3 regions of the Bacillus sp. NEB1478 genome follow, and region 2 is predicted to be linked to each of the others. Evidence: riboswitches for the same ligand, from Rfam matches in the RefSeq annotation. Region 2 holds a riboswitch; each other region holds the start of a gene.

Region 1 (4,868 bases), 670 kb from region 2:
CTTTTAAAATCGTCAGGGCCCTCACAATTCATCGTACCTGCTACAAAATAAAGAGATAGTTTTTGTGCGAGTTCTTCTTGCATTAAATTCGCCATTACTGTTTCTCCTTCACATTCTGCAGTTCTTTCCAATTGATCGTCCCATCTAAAATCGATTCTGTTGTCTCTAAAGAATATAATTCATCCAACAAGTTTTGCTGAAAGCTTCCAGGTCCTTTGGCCGTTTGGACTGCTGCTTCTGCTGCTTTAGTCAGCATCAAGATCGCTAAAGCTGTTCTTTCTAAAAGTGAGAGGCTTGTAGTCAATCCAGCCTTATGATTCGCTTGATAAAGTGCAGTCATGGAAGTCGCAAAGCAACCTGTACCTGTGACAAGTGAAAGCATTGGATGACCGTGGGATAGTTCAATAACCGTTTCTCCATCTGTAATCACATCCGTTTCACCTGTCATGGCAATGATGCATCCAGTACGTTTTGCTGCCGTAATCGCCAGCTCTGCAAGACCGCCTTCAGCGAATTCCAGGTCACCGTCAACTCCCCTGCCTTCCCAGCTTAGCCCCGCTAAAAACTTCATCTCTGCTGCATTCCCGCAAATTGTCAGAATTGTTTGGGGACTGACCCCCTTCAATTCTGAATATTCCGTTAATAATGTTTTGACGGTTTCTTGACGAAATGCGGATAATCCTACTCCTACAGGATCGAGAACAACAGGCACTCCTGAATGCATTGCTTTTCTCAATGCTAGAACCATAGATTTTGCTGTCGCTTCTTCTAAAGTTCCAATATTAAGGACAAGTGCATCTGATACGGCAACAGCATCTTCTACTTCACATGCATCGTGCACCATCATCGGACTTCCGCCAGCAGCAAGAACACCGTTCGCCAAGAAATTCATCGTTACATTATTCGTGATGTGATGAACGAGTGAACGTCCATTTCTTACTTGTTCTATAAACGTCCTCCACTCTTGCACTCTATCTTTGGTCATGTCCAATCCTCCTAAAAGCAAAATGATTTACCGGGCCGTGTCCTGTTCCAACATCAATTCCATGCTCAATCGCGGTTTGAATATACTTTTTAGCTCTTTCTATTGCACTTTCAACCGTTTTCCCGTAAGCAAGTTCAGCTGTCAATGCAGCTGAGAACGTACAGCCTGTCCCGTGCGTATTTTTTGTCTCCACTCGTTTATCCGTCAGTTCCCAAATTTCCACACCATCATAAATAAAATCGGTCACGATCTCTTCTTCATCCATATGACCGCCCTTGATCACCACATAATCTGCTCCTTGATCAAACAAGATACGTGAAGCTTCCATTTTTGCTTCTGTACTGGTTATATCGATTCCGGTAAGTGCTTCTGCTTCTGGAATATTAGGTGTGACGATTTTAGCTAACGGCAGCATGTATTTTTGCATCGCTTCCAAAGCTTCCTCTCCTAGTAATTCAGCTCCGCCTTTTGCAATCATAACGGGATCAACAACGACGTTTTTCCAGCCGAATTTTTGAATATAATAGGCTATTCTTTCAATATACTCACCTGAGAATAGCATCCCCGTTTTCAATGCGTCTGGTGTTAAGTCGCTTCCTATAGATGTCAGTTGTTTTTCCAGTCCTTCCAAAGGAACAGGGTACACCCCTTGTACGCCTGTCGTGTTTTGTGCAGTAATGGCAGTAATAACCGACATACCGTAAACACCGAATTCCTGAAACGTTTTGAGATCCGCCTGAATTCCAGCTCCACCGCCACTGTCAGACCCGGCAATCGTAAGTGCCTTGCACACCTTTATTAATTGTCCCATACCTCATCCTCCTCTTTTTCTCATTCATCGAATTCACAAAAAAACAAAAAACCACCCGCAACAGTCAGCGGGTGGCAGTTAAAGTTATATCCGAGCTACAAATATCCTTTAGGTTCCACGCCGCTTCCCTACGCCAGAATTATCCGGATCAGGTTCAAAGGGTCAAAGGAAATTTCCTTCTCTCAGCTCAAAACCGTGAGCACCCCTAGCGAAAAATGTTTATATTGATTTATATCAATCCTACTAACACTGCACGCTTATTGTCAAACGATTTTAGCAAATTGCAGTTTTCATGTGTTTAAGCATCCCCTAATACGGGGAAATAGTAAGTAACACCAGCTATACAAAACAAACACAAAAAAATAACAATTGTAACAAATTCTAGAAAAAGGCAATACAAGTGACAAAAAATAACAAACAACTTCCAAAAGGTGGTGAAGAAACAGTACTTTCGAATTAATGTCATAATTTTTTTCAGAATTTTCAAATAAAATGGTTGTCAGTTAGCACCTTGCTCAGTATACTAATAGAAACCTAGAAACCATAAAAAATGGATAGGGAGATAATCTTAAGGAGGGAATCAGGATGAAAGACAAGAATACTTCTTTTAACAAAAACCAAAACGAAATGGTTCAGTACAAACAACAAAAAAGAGACCCATTTTCCTTCAGCCTCATTGCCCAGATGGTACTAGACGAAGCTCTTCACAAATATTATCACGAGTATTATGAGAGAGAAATCAACAATGCCTTGGATGCAAAAGATAAAGATCGTTTTATGAAGCTAACGAAAGAATACCAAGCTTTCCTCGCTTAAGGCTTGAACGAAGGTTAATCAATCACTAAAGGTTAACCAAAAAGCCAAAACACCCTTTGAACAGCACGGAATAAAGATCCTGCTGCAGAGGGTGTTTGTGACGTCACAGCCTGTTATCACATTTTTAAATCAAATAATTAAGACATCGATGTCGGGGATTCCGGCTTTTTCTTTTGCCTATTTTTTCTTCTCCAAATAAAATAAACAATCACAGCCATTATCAGCCAAAGTGGTGCCAGACCGATCAAAGCAACGATAATAAAGGACACGGCAGAAACAAAGAAATTTACAGTCTCCATAAATAGCTTTTTCGTTTTCTTCCACGTGTTTAACTCTTCGGTTTGAAGTTTTTCTGCTTTCAAGTTTTTAACGCCAAAGTTAATCGTAACCGTTGAATAATCACTTTGGTTTTTTAGAAAGTTCAGCCGCCCTTGAATTTGTTCAATCTCCTCTTGAACATTAGCAAGATCAGACGATATTTTTAATAAGTCTTCCGTTCGTTTTGCATCTTTCATAAAAGTCTCTAATCGATCCCTGACCTGTTCTTTCGCTTTTAGACGAGAAGCTAAATCAACATATTCTTCTGTTACATCTTCCCCGCTTACTCTTTCATTCGGAGTTCCTTTGCTTAAGCTTTTAACTTGCTTTAGAAAGGGACGAAATTCGTTCATCGGAATTCTCGCTACGATCCTTCCATCCTCATAGCCTGCCTCACCAGTATTGGTATTCGATTCAACAATATAGCCGCCTTTATCTTCGACCATCGTTCTGACGTTCTCCATCGAATGTTGAAGCTTTTCTACTTTTATGCTTACATCTGCATTGTAGATTACTTTCCGCTGATCTTTTATGCTTTCAGCTGATTTTCCCTCACCTGAATTCTTTGTATCTGATTCTGCTTTATCACTGTTTTCAAGTGATTTACTTTCCGCTATTTTCCCGCTAGAAGATCCTCCAGCTTCATCCATCGATTTTTCAGCTGATTTTTCACCAGAACTGCAGGCTGCTAAAAAAAGCAAGACACAAAGAAACACCCCTGCTTTCCATTTTTTCCACATATCGTAAATCCCCCTTTTATATATAGACGTTTTTTCCAAATAAAGGTTTCAAACCGCTGAAGCTATCCATTCCAGTTAATTTTTCCAATGTATAAATTATGTTAGAATAGAGATTAATAGTAAGTGTTTTGAAATAAACTCGATCTATGCTAGTATGTACAAGGTTGAGTAAGTGTTTTACTGGAGGAATAGCATGTCAATGATAGGAAGAAATGATCCCTGTGTGTGCGGCAGCGGAAAAAAATATAAAAAATGTTGTCTTCATAAAGAAGAACAAACGCGCGAAGTCTCTTTTCATCAAGAGGGATTGATAAAATACGCACTTGAGAACTACCAAGCTGAATTAGCAGCCCGTACTTCTGAATATGTAAAAGAATATCCTGTTGCAAAGGATCAAACACAAACATATGCAAATATTGCAGTATGCTGGGAAGTCTTTTGCTCAAAAGTAAGAGACAACAGAACACCCGTTGAACTTTATGCGGAGAAAGTAAAAGGCTCTGTTAAGCCTGAAGTAGCTAAGATTATTTCTGGCTGGACGGAAACACTGCCATCTCTTTATAAAGTAATGGAACAAAAAACTGGCTTTATCTTCACTGTCCAAGATGTTTGGACGGGTGAAACATTTGATGTAACAGTTAATGCGGCTGAAAAGCCAAAAATAGATAGTGTTTTGCTTGGTACACTCGTTTCAAACGGCGTGAATTATGAATATTATGTAGGTTATGTAGAAATGCCATCTTCAGAATTGCCGCCATTAAAAGAAGCGATCGAAAGGCTCGATCCTAGCAGTGACCCGAAGGAAATTTTCAAAACAAAGTTCCCAGCTGTTCTTCAGCTTTCTTTGATCGATATTTCAAATGGCGTACCAAAACCGCAATCAGAATCTACGGAAACTGAAAAAGCTTCTGAATCTCATAACCTTGCTGAAACTGAAGCTGGGCAGAAAACAATTGAGAAAGATGACAAGTACACCGCAGTGTTAGATCTTTTAAATTCCACTTCGGAAGCTGAAGTTTCTCAGCAAGCTGAAAAGCTTTGGTACAATTACATCTCAGAAACTAAGCCGACTATACGAAAAGAAGAGATTTATGCTGCAGCACTTGAGTATCTGGCTTCAAAAGATATTGCTGGCATTGACGCAACACAATCCGAAATCGCTAAAAAGTATGGTGTATCACCAGGCAGCCTTTCGTCA
Region 2 (4,868 bases):
TTTTATTTCCCAGACACTTGTTGCGTAATGTTTCACAATATTTGAATCATGAGTAACCATAACAATAATGGTCCCTTTTTGCTGTTCTTTTTCCAAGAACTCTAGGAGTCTAAATGTGTTTTTAGAATCTTGGCCAAAAGTAGGTTCATCTAATAACAATATCTTAGGATTCTGTATAAATGCCGTGGCTACACTTAATCTTCGTTTTTGTCCAAGAGATAGATGATAAGGGTGATGATTTTTCTTGTCGCTCAGACCAAAAACGGATAACAGCTCTGTAACCCGTTGATTCATATAATCAGCATCTGCTTTCTGATGTTTTAATGCAAAGGCCAATTCATCATAAACGGTATTTGTTACAAATTGATATTCAGGGTTTTGAAAGACAAAATAAGCTTTATTTTGCAGATCTTTAATCCCCTTAATTTGTGTATCATTAATGTGATATTTACCTGTTGTTTTTAACAATTGCATTAGTGATAAAAGAAGTGTACTCTTCCCCGCACCATTCTCTCCTATGACAGCAATCCATTCACCAGATGATGCAGATGCTTGATCAAAAGAAACCATAACTTCCTTTTTTCGATATCCTTTAAAGTTTTCTAAAATTAAAGTATTTTGTTCCATTACATCTATATTTGGTTCACTGTTTTTCCTGTCATCGAATACATGATTTTCCCATACTCCTGGGTACCAGATTCCAAATTGGTGCAGCGTGTCTTTATACTTTGAAAATACTTGATGAACATTTCCGTCAGCAATAATTTCTCCATATGGATCAAACACAATAACACGGTCAACAAAATCGAGTATCTGATCAATTTTATGTTCAACGATAATCACAGTTTTCTCGTCAGATACTTCTTTTATAGTATCCCAAACTTGGCTGGTACCTTGCTCATCGATTAGAGCTGTAGGTTCATCAAGGAAAAGGACGTCTGGATTTAAAGCTAAGACAGAAGCGATCGCCAAACGCTGTTTCATGCCGCCTGATAAGGATTGAATTTCAGTATGGATATCATCTAATTCAAGTCCAACCGTATTTAATAATTCAGTAATTTTCCCCTTCATCTCACTCCGAGGAACTTGAAGGTTCTCGAGGACAAAGGCAATTTCTTCGTCAACAAATGGCATGCAAAATTGTGAGTCGGGATCTTGGAAAACAAAGCCCCATGATTCTGGAATATGAATTTCGTTGTATTTGATTGGTACTTCAATCGCACTGGGAATCAATCCAGAAAGTGCCTGCAGCAATGTGGATTTTCCGCACCCGGATGGACCAAGCAGCAAGACCTTCTCCCCTTTTTCAAAAGAGACCGACAAATCTTTAAATAGCATCCCTTTTTCTTTTGGAAATTTTAATCTTAAATGATCCACCGATGTTTCAATAGCCACTGCATTCACCTCTTATTTATTGATTTAAAGCATCGTAATCTTCTTTTGATGCAGGTCTAATTAAATTTGTAACGCCTGTTGCTTCAAGTGCTCTAGCAATTCCGAAAGCTAGTATCCCAGAAAACACAATTGTACCTATATATCTAAAAGCGACGTATAACGTTAAATTCCATGTTGATAGATCTCCAATATATCCCTTGTAATAATCCATAAACAATGACCCTGTGCAAGAACTCAAACCTGCTATAGACACTGTCATCAGGTCATAACGTTTATACCGGAACGCCATAAAGATTAATTCTGCACACAATCCTTGAATAACTCCGTATAAAAGTACCTCTAATCCAAATTCTGAGCCCATTAAAAACTCACCTGAGGAGGCAGCAATTTCAGCTAAGAGTGCGACACCTGGTTTTCTTATAATGAGAAAGGCAACTGTAGCAGCAATGAACCACATGCCATAAATAAATTGATCTACATGCAGACCAATTGGTTTTACTGCATAATAAAGCGGCCCCCAAAGTTTATAAACGATTCCAAAACCGATTGAAATAACAATAGTCACAAGTATATCTGTAAGTTTTAATCCTTTAGACATTTTATCTTTCTCCTTTAACAACTAAGTTTTCTTTTAGGGGATCGAATGACCATTGTTCCATCTTATAAGCCATTTCCCAAAACAAATATTCATATTGGCAGCTCAGCAAGAAATGAGTTTCCATTTTATTTCTTTCTGACTCGCTCGCTTTTTCAGCCAAATGATCTAATCGATTAATTTGTTCATGAACTAACTCTGCGAACCATTCATCGCCATATGTTGAAATCCATTCTTGAAAAATGGGTTCATTTGGCGTTGATCCTTTATATTTCTCTCCAATTTCGTGGTAGATCCAGTAACAAGGCAGTATGGCAGCGATTATTTCACCTAATGTACCAGATTCACCGACACGGTAGAGATGTGAGGTGTAATTGTAAGCAGTTGGAGCGGGTTGGAAATTTGTCAGTTCCTCATCTGTAATTTGAAGTTGTTTAATAAACTTTTCATGAAGTGCTAGTTCTGCTTCGCTTGTACCTAAAGCATGTGCCGCCATTCTTGATGTTGTGTAAAGATCTTCTGCCCTTGATCCAGCTAATGCTTGAACTTTTGCAAAGTGGGAAAGATAATATGAATCTTGCAAAATATAGAATTTAAAACAATCGAGTGATAATTCACCACTACCTATCCCTTTAACAAACGGATGATGAAGATTGGCTTCCCAAATATGTTCCGCTTTTTGGCGTAAACTTTCAGTAAATGTTTGCATGATTGTCCTCCTTGAGATTAAGTCAGCAACTAATTTTAGCCAATAAAAAAACCACTATCTTTTAATAAAGAAAGTGGGTGTTTGAAAACTCATCTTTTAAATATTAGTTTCCGTAACACCACTTCCCTACGCTGGTATCATCCAGATCAGGTTCTAAGAGTCTCGAAGTCGCACTTCGATCTCAGCCTTATAAGGCACCCCTAGTGGTTAGTTCAATATTTAGTTAACTGTTTCTTGCTCTCTATAATAACAGGGCAGTAATGATTGTCAAATATTTTGTGATCAATCGCATATCCAGAGTATGTGAAACAAAAAATATGAAATTTTTTTGTTAATTTGTTTAATTATGCCTCTTCAAAAGTAAAATTACATTACCGGTTATCTTCTAGGAAAGTAGTGTCTGTATTGAAAAAAAATCATTGGTTTATGAAGCTGCTCACCTATTCTATTAGAATAACATTAAGTATACTCATTCTTATAGGATTTGGGATGTTAACGATTACTCTTTATCATTTCTTTAATGACGTGCCTGTAAATCGATTTTATAAAGGAATTGATAAAAATGTTGGAACAATTGCCGAAATTGTCAGCATTGGCGCTGCTTTACTCTGGTTATTTCGAAAAGTATGGCTGGAATTAAAAAAGAGAAACGTAATATTTGTTGAATATGTACAGATGGTATTTCTTACGTTGAAGTACTTTCATATTTATTTTGGATTAACCGTTTTAATATTAGCTTTCGCTCACGGTTTATTTTTCTTATTATATCCTGTTAGAGAGTCAATACGAATATATTCAGGTATTGCTGTATTTAGTTCATTCATAATATTAGATTTACTAGGTTGGCGTCATCAGAGGAGTATAAAAACGAAGAATGCGTTAAAAACGAAAAAAATTCATGTTGCTTTTGCTATTATTTTTGGGATTCTCTTACTGATTCATATTAATCTATAAGGCTGTTTAGGTAAACTTTGTTGCTGAGTATTGTAATACCCTTCTTTGACAAATTTGTTGGCGCATAAGGTACGAGACTACGGCTAAAAGGAGGGTGCCAACTACATGAGAATCCTCCTCACAAGGCATGAGACGTTGCTTGACCCAAAAAACAATCTTATAAAAAGTAACTATATAAAAAAACACAGCCACTCTAGTTCGAGTCGCTGTGTTTTTTTAAAATTATTTGCTCATAACCTCTGTTAATACAGGGATAATTTGTTTTTTACGTGATACAACACCCTTTAATATAGCTGTGTTGTTTTCGAGTTTTACATCATAAGCGTTTTCAACCGCTTCAGATCTTTTACCAAGTGCTAATGCAGTTGAATCGTTTGTAAGGATATCAGTTACTACAAACATAAACAGGTCTAGACCCTTCTCATCAATAACTTTAGAAATAGATGTTTCCAAATCAGCTTGGTGCTTTAGTACATCACTAGCATCTACTGTGTTTACTTGAGCAACCTCTACTTTACTAGAGCCAATATTGAATTCCTTAGCATCAAGAGAAATGAGCTCTTCTACTGTTTTGTTACTAAGGTCTGCACCAGCTTTTAGCATTTCTAAACCATATGCTTCTGCATCAACACCAGCGATTTCAGCAAGCTCGTGCGCAGCATCTACATCTTCTTGTGTACAAGTTGGTGATTTAAATAAAAGAGAGTCAGAAATAATCGCTGATAGCATAAGACCTGCGATATTTTTCTCTACTTTTACCCCTTTTTCTTTATAAATCTTGTTTAAAATCGTTGCTGTACAGCCAACTGGCTCTGCACGATAGTATAAAGGATCGCTTGTTTCAAAGTTTGCAATACGGTGATGATCAATTACTTCAAGTACTTGAACTTTGTCAATATCACTTGCACTTTGCTGACGTTCGTTGTGGTCGACCAAAATAACAGCTTTCGTTTCATTTGAAACCGTCTCTACTAGGCGGGGCAGATCAGCTTTGAAGTAATCAAGTGCGTACTTTGTTTCACCGTTGATCTCACCTAAACGAACAGGTTCCGCATTTTGACCTATTTTTGTTTTCAAATCTGCGTATACAATCGCAGAAGTAATTGTGTCAGTATCAGGGTTCTTGTGTCCAAAAATGAGTACTTTTTCCATGCTTCTACTCCTTATAAATAAAATAGATATTATTTGCCATTGCCTATTTTATCATAAATAGAA
Region 3 (4,868 bases), 310 kb from region 2:
CACCTTTATCAAAGGCATTGGCAAACTCTGAAGCTGTGATTATTTCTTTGCCTTCAACAGCTTTAGAAAACCCTCTGAAGAGTTGGGATAAGATAACACCTGAGTTTCCTCTGGCACCCATCAATAATCCTTTTGCAAATGCATTTGCAATAGTACTAACATTATTATTCATGTTTTTTTCTACTTCTTTGGCACCTGATGTAATTGTCAAGTTCATGTTTGTTCCTGTATCACCATCGGGAACAGGGAAAACATTCAGTGCATCAACCATTGCTGCGTTTCTAGTTAAGTTTGCTGCTCCTTCAAGAACCATGTTAGCAAACTTTTTTCCATCTAATACTTTTAAAGACACGAACCTTCCTCCTAACTAAGGGGTTGTCACCCTGACACCCTGAACATAAATATTGACTGAGTCAACCGCTAAACCAAGCATTTGATCCAGGGTATATTTCACTTTGTTCTGAACATTGTGAGCCACTTCAGAAATCTTTGTTCCGTAACTTACAATGATATACATATCAATATGTACTTCATCTTCTTCTTGTCTGACAACGATCCCGCGGGAGAAATTTTCACGTCCTAAAAGTTCAGTTATCCCATCTTTCAATTGCTTTCTTGAAGCCATACCGACAATCCCGTAACAGTCGATCGCTGCTCCGCCAGCTATTGTAGCAATTACTTCATTCGAAATATCAATTTGACCATAGGTTGTTTTCATTTCAATGGACATGCTTACATCCCCCTTTAGAATGTTAAATGGCTAACAAACATTGTACTATATATCGTCGTTTTTTAAAAGGACATCTACATTTCACACTATGTAAAAAGTAATGTCAAGGAAAATTACTTGAAAAAGAAAAATGAATGTGTTGCATTGCAACTTGAGTCATGCTAATATTATTTAGTATTTAACATACGATTGAATTGATGCAAAGCTTTTGCTGTAAAGGAGGTTCACATACTATGGCTCGTAAATGTTTTATTACTGGAAAAGGACCTAAAACAGGAAACAAGCGTTCTCACGCTATGAACAAATCAAAGAAAAGCTGGGGAGCTAATGTCCAAAAGGTTCGCATTCTTGTGGACGGAAAACCTAAGCGCGTATACGTATCTGCTCGTGCACTTAAGTCTGGCAAAGTAGAACGCGTTTAATAAAAACAGCAGTTTAACTGCTGTTTTTTTCTTTGTCTAAAAGTTTGTTCTTGGAAGTAGTTGATTTTCGATTCAGGTTGCTCGCTTTCCGCGGGGCAGGCGGTGAGCCCATAAATAATCTGCTCCTGCGTCTTCTAGCAAATTCTATCGAAGCTATTTCCTCGTCGCATGTCTTGCGAGAAGATTTTTCAAGTCGCTGGCACACTACAATCAACTGTCAAAGAAGAATAAAAAGAGATTTGTATGCAACAATCATTTTTTTCAAAGGTCTTTTAAAAAAAGTAAAAAATCTGTCAAACAAAAAAAGCGCTATATTAGCGCTTTTTTTGTTTGTTATCCTTTTTTCATAGATCCTAAAATGGCTCGAACGAATCCCCCTAAAAATCTAGGTAGTTTAATGGTATAAAATTTCATCTTACCCCTCCTCCAGGCCCATAAAAAATGATAAGAGCAAACACGTAATAATTATAATTTATTCCCCGTTTTATAAATGGTGCCTCGGGGCCTGTTTTCCGCGATTATATATTAATCACGGCTCTTTACCATCATTATTATGCCGGAGTCAAAAGAATAAGTACCATTTTTATTTACAAGCTCATTTGAAATGCAAAGAGATGATCCCATCTGCAAAGATGCGTTTTGCAAAGGATATTTAAACCCTTCTAAAGTAATACCCGTTACTTCTCCTTCAAATGGCAAAAATGATATATAGGAAAACCTGTCATCTTGACTGATGACATATGTGCCAGGAGCATGCAGCGTTATTTCATTACGACAGTCTACAACTTTTACTATAGTGCCTTTTTTATGAAGACAATTAGATAAGAGCTGAATATTTAAAAGTTCATGATCCAATCTGGCCCCAGTGGCTCCGAATAATAAAACTTCCTCTGGATCTTGATCCATTGCCCATGCAAATGCAATTTCCATGTCTGTCTGATCTTTTTCTGACCGATACACATTCAGATGAATAGACGCATGAACAATCGCTTCCTTTTCATTTTCAGAAACAGAATCAAAATCGCCAAATGCATGTTTTGGTCTGATCCCTGTTTCTATAAGAACAAATGTCCCTCTATCCACACCTATCCAAATTGTATCTGGACCACCAACATATTTTTTTAAATCTGGTATTAAGCTAACCGGTCCACCTGCAACAATTCTAATTTTCATATTGTGGGCTGAAGCGTTTTTCGTTCTGTATGAAGCAGTTTCGGAGCTGTGTTTGTTAATAAGATTACAACGATGCAAGTAATAACGAAAATAATAACCATAAATGAACCATTATAAAAAATAGAATATAACCAAACGTTCATTTTTCCTGCAAATTGGCTGAAGAAGATAACTCCTGAGATTACATGAGATAAAAGACGCAAAGTACAGCCGACAAAAATACCCGTAATCATCAACGCCGTTCTCTTTGCCGTATTTTGTTTAATAGATGGAGCAAACAATCCTGCTAATCCTGATAAAGCAAATGCAAGCGGATAGTCCAATATTACTTGTGCAAAGTAATAGATTTGAGGGTTTACAGCCAGCTGCAGCAATCCCACTAACAGGCCTGTGAAAACTCCTGCTTTAACACCTCTTCTAAAGGCCATGATAAAGATTGGAACCATCTCCAATGACACAGATCCACCTTGAGCCCATAATCCTGAGAACTTAATCAACCCTAAAATAAGTGAAAGTGCAGCCATAATTGCTAATTCGGTCAAAAATAAGATTTTGCTATTATTCATTTCTTCTTCCCCCTCTTCATTTGAAGGAAAACAAAAAAGCAACCGGCATGTGAGCGCACGGTTGCTTTTCTTTACAAAAAGTTACACGACTCCACATTCCTACGCAGGTATGATCCAGCTTCAGGTTCAAAGGGTCGGGAGTGCACTCCCCTCTCAGCCTTTTAAAAAGACTCCCCCTGTGGTTGCTTATTTATTTTTCCAAATACTATTATACACCACGGATAGCGTTTATCGCACGCTTTAAATCGTCTTTCCCATAAATGGCAGATCCGGCTACTAATACGGTTGCACCTGCATCAATGCACAATGGAGCTGTTTCTGCATTTACACCGCCGTCTACTTCTATTTCAACATCCAATTCATTTTCATCAATTAAGCTTTTAACTTCTTTTATTTTAGAAACAACACTTTTAATAAATGATTGTCCTCCAAATCCCGGATTGACAGTCATAAGCAAGACCATATCAATATCATGAATAATATGTTTGAGCGAATCTGCAGGTGTCGCCGGATTTAAAACAACCCCAGCCTTTACACCAGTTTTCTTGATCAATTGGATCGTTCTATGAAGGTGCGCAGATGCTTCAACATGAACTGTAATAATATCTGCACCTGCACTTGCGAATGCTTCAATATACTGATCTGGATTTTCAATCATTAAATGAACATCTAAAGGTAACTTTGTTAATGGTCGTACAGCTTGAACAACTAGAGGTCCCAACGTAATATTCGGCACAAAATGTCCGTCCATCACATCGATATGAATATAATCTGCACCTGCTGTTTCTACTGCTTTAATCTCATCACCCAACTTTGAAAAGTCAGCCGATAAAATTGAAGGGGCTATTTTAATCATTTAGTACCTCCGTTTTTGATCCTTTATTTCTTGTAAAAAACTCACATAATGATCATAGCGGAATTCAGGAATTTCACCTGTTTCCACACTTGCTCTTATCGCACATTTAGGCTCAGATGTATGTGAACATCCTCGAAATTTACAATCTCCTCGCCGTGCGTTCATCTCTGGAAAATATCCAGACAATTCTTCCGCTTCGATATTTAAGAAATCCAGTGAACTAAAACCAGGCGTATCAGCTACAAGACCATTGCCAAATAATATTAATTCAACATGGCGTGTTGTATGTTTTCCTCGTCCCAGGTGAGTAGAAATCTCATTCGTTTCGAGCATAAGTTCCGGATTAATTGCGTTAAGCAAAGAAGATTTCCCCACTCCGGATTGACCAGCAAACACAGTCAATTTATCTTTAAATAGCGGATAAAACATTTCTAAACTTTCATCTGTCTTCGTTGAGGTAGGGATGACTTCATATCCTAGGTCTCTATATTTCTCAATGTATATTTGAATTTTTTCATATTCAGACGTTTCTTCAACTAAGTCCATTTTCGAAACACAGATAACAGGTAAAATATCGTTTGCTTCAATATGAACGAGAAATCTGTCTAGTAGCAAAGGACTAAAGTCAGGCTGCACTGCTGAAAATACGAGAATGGCTTGATCTACGTTTGCGATCGGCGGCCGAACGAGTTCATTTTTCCGTTCTTTTACGTCCATAATATAACCATCCGTTTTATTGCTGGACTCATATTCTACCCAGTCCCCTACTAATGGATTTACTTTCCTTTTGCGGAAGTTTCCCCTTCCTCTGCACTGGAAAATCTGACCTTGATCCATTACGTAATAGAACCCCGCTAACGCTTTAACAATTCTTCCTTCAGTCATGCTTAATCACCATCGTCCCCTTCCTAAATATCATCATAATTTATGGTTACTGCTTGATCTTGTTTATCATTAATAAACACAGTATAAGAAGCTGTACCACCTTCAGCAATAGTTAACGGAAGGGAGTAAATTTTATTTTCAGCGATATCTTCTTCAATAAAAACTTTGTCAGTTGCATTTTTATCTGAATAAACAATTTTCACATGGACTGTTTCTTTCTTGGGTTTCCCTTTGAC

What was found. A riboswitch is a leader RNA that binds a small molecule or an ion and turns the genes downstream of it on or off. The one in region 2 is predicted to bind thiamine pyrophosphate.
Region 1: it holds a riboswitch for thiamine pyrophosphate, as region 2 does, so the genes downstream of both, thiD (bifunctional hydroxymethylpyrimidine kinase/phosphomethylpyrimidine kinase) here and tenA (thiaminase II) in region 2, are expected to answer to the same signal.
Region 3: it holds a riboswitch for thiamine pyrophosphate, as region 2 does, so the genes downstream of both, thiT (energy-coupled thiamine transporter ThiT) here and tenA (thiaminase II) in region 2, are expected to answer to the same signal.

Annotation. Positions count from the first base shown of each region.
Region 1 covers NZ_CP134049.1:2,582,899-2,587,766, forward strand. The annotation lists gene thiE (thiamine phosphate synthase) at 1-95, opposite strand, end outside; gene thiM (hydroxyethylthiazole kinase) at 95-985, opposite strand; gene thiD (bifunctional hydroxymethylpyrimidine kinase/phosphomethylpyrimidine kinase) at 972-1,784, opposite strand; TPP riboswitch at 1,905-2,013, opposite strand; gene RGB74_RS12780 (IDEAL domain-containing protein) at 2,382-2,612, shown strand; gene RGB74_RS12785 (DUF4349 domain-containing protein) at 2,750-3,670, opposite strand; gene RGB74_RS12790 (SEC-C metal-binding domain-containing protein) at 3,864-4,868, shown strand, end outside.
Region 2 covers NZ_CP134049.1:1,915,860-1,920,727, forward strand. The annotation lists gene RGB74_RS09465 (ABC transporter ATP-binding protein) at 1-1,395, opposite strand, end outside; gene RGB74_RS09470 (ECF transporter S component) at 1,412-1,993, opposite strand; gene tenA (thiaminase II) at 1,995-2,699, opposite strand; TPP riboswitch at 2,806-2,911, opposite strand; gene RGB74_RS09480 (hypothetical protein) at 3,189-3,653, shown strand; gene RGB74_RS09485 (manganese-dependent inorganic pyrophosphatase) at 3,876-4,805, opposite strand.
Region 3 covers NZ_CP134049.1:2,224,687-2,229,554, forward strand. The annotation lists gene RGB74_RS10950 (DAK2 domain-containing protein) at 1-352, opposite strand, end outside; gene RGB74_RS10955 (Asp23/Gls24 family envelope stress response protein) at 368-730, opposite strand; gene rpmB (50S ribosomal protein L28) at 964-1,152, shown strand; gene spoVM (stage V sporulation protein SpoVM) at 1,486-1,566, opposite strand; gene RGB74_RS10970 (thiamine diphosphokinase) at 1,678-2,325, opposite strand; gene thiT (energy-coupled thiamine transporter ThiT) at 2,322-2,891, opposite strand; TPP riboswitch at 2,971-3,078, opposite strand; gene rpe (ribulose-phosphate 3-epimerase) at 3,100-3,747, opposite strand; gene rsgA (ribosome small subunit-dependent GTPase A) at 3,748-4,632, opposite strand; gene pknB (Stk1 family PASTA domain-containing Ser/Thr kinase) at 4,656-4,868, opposite strand, start outside.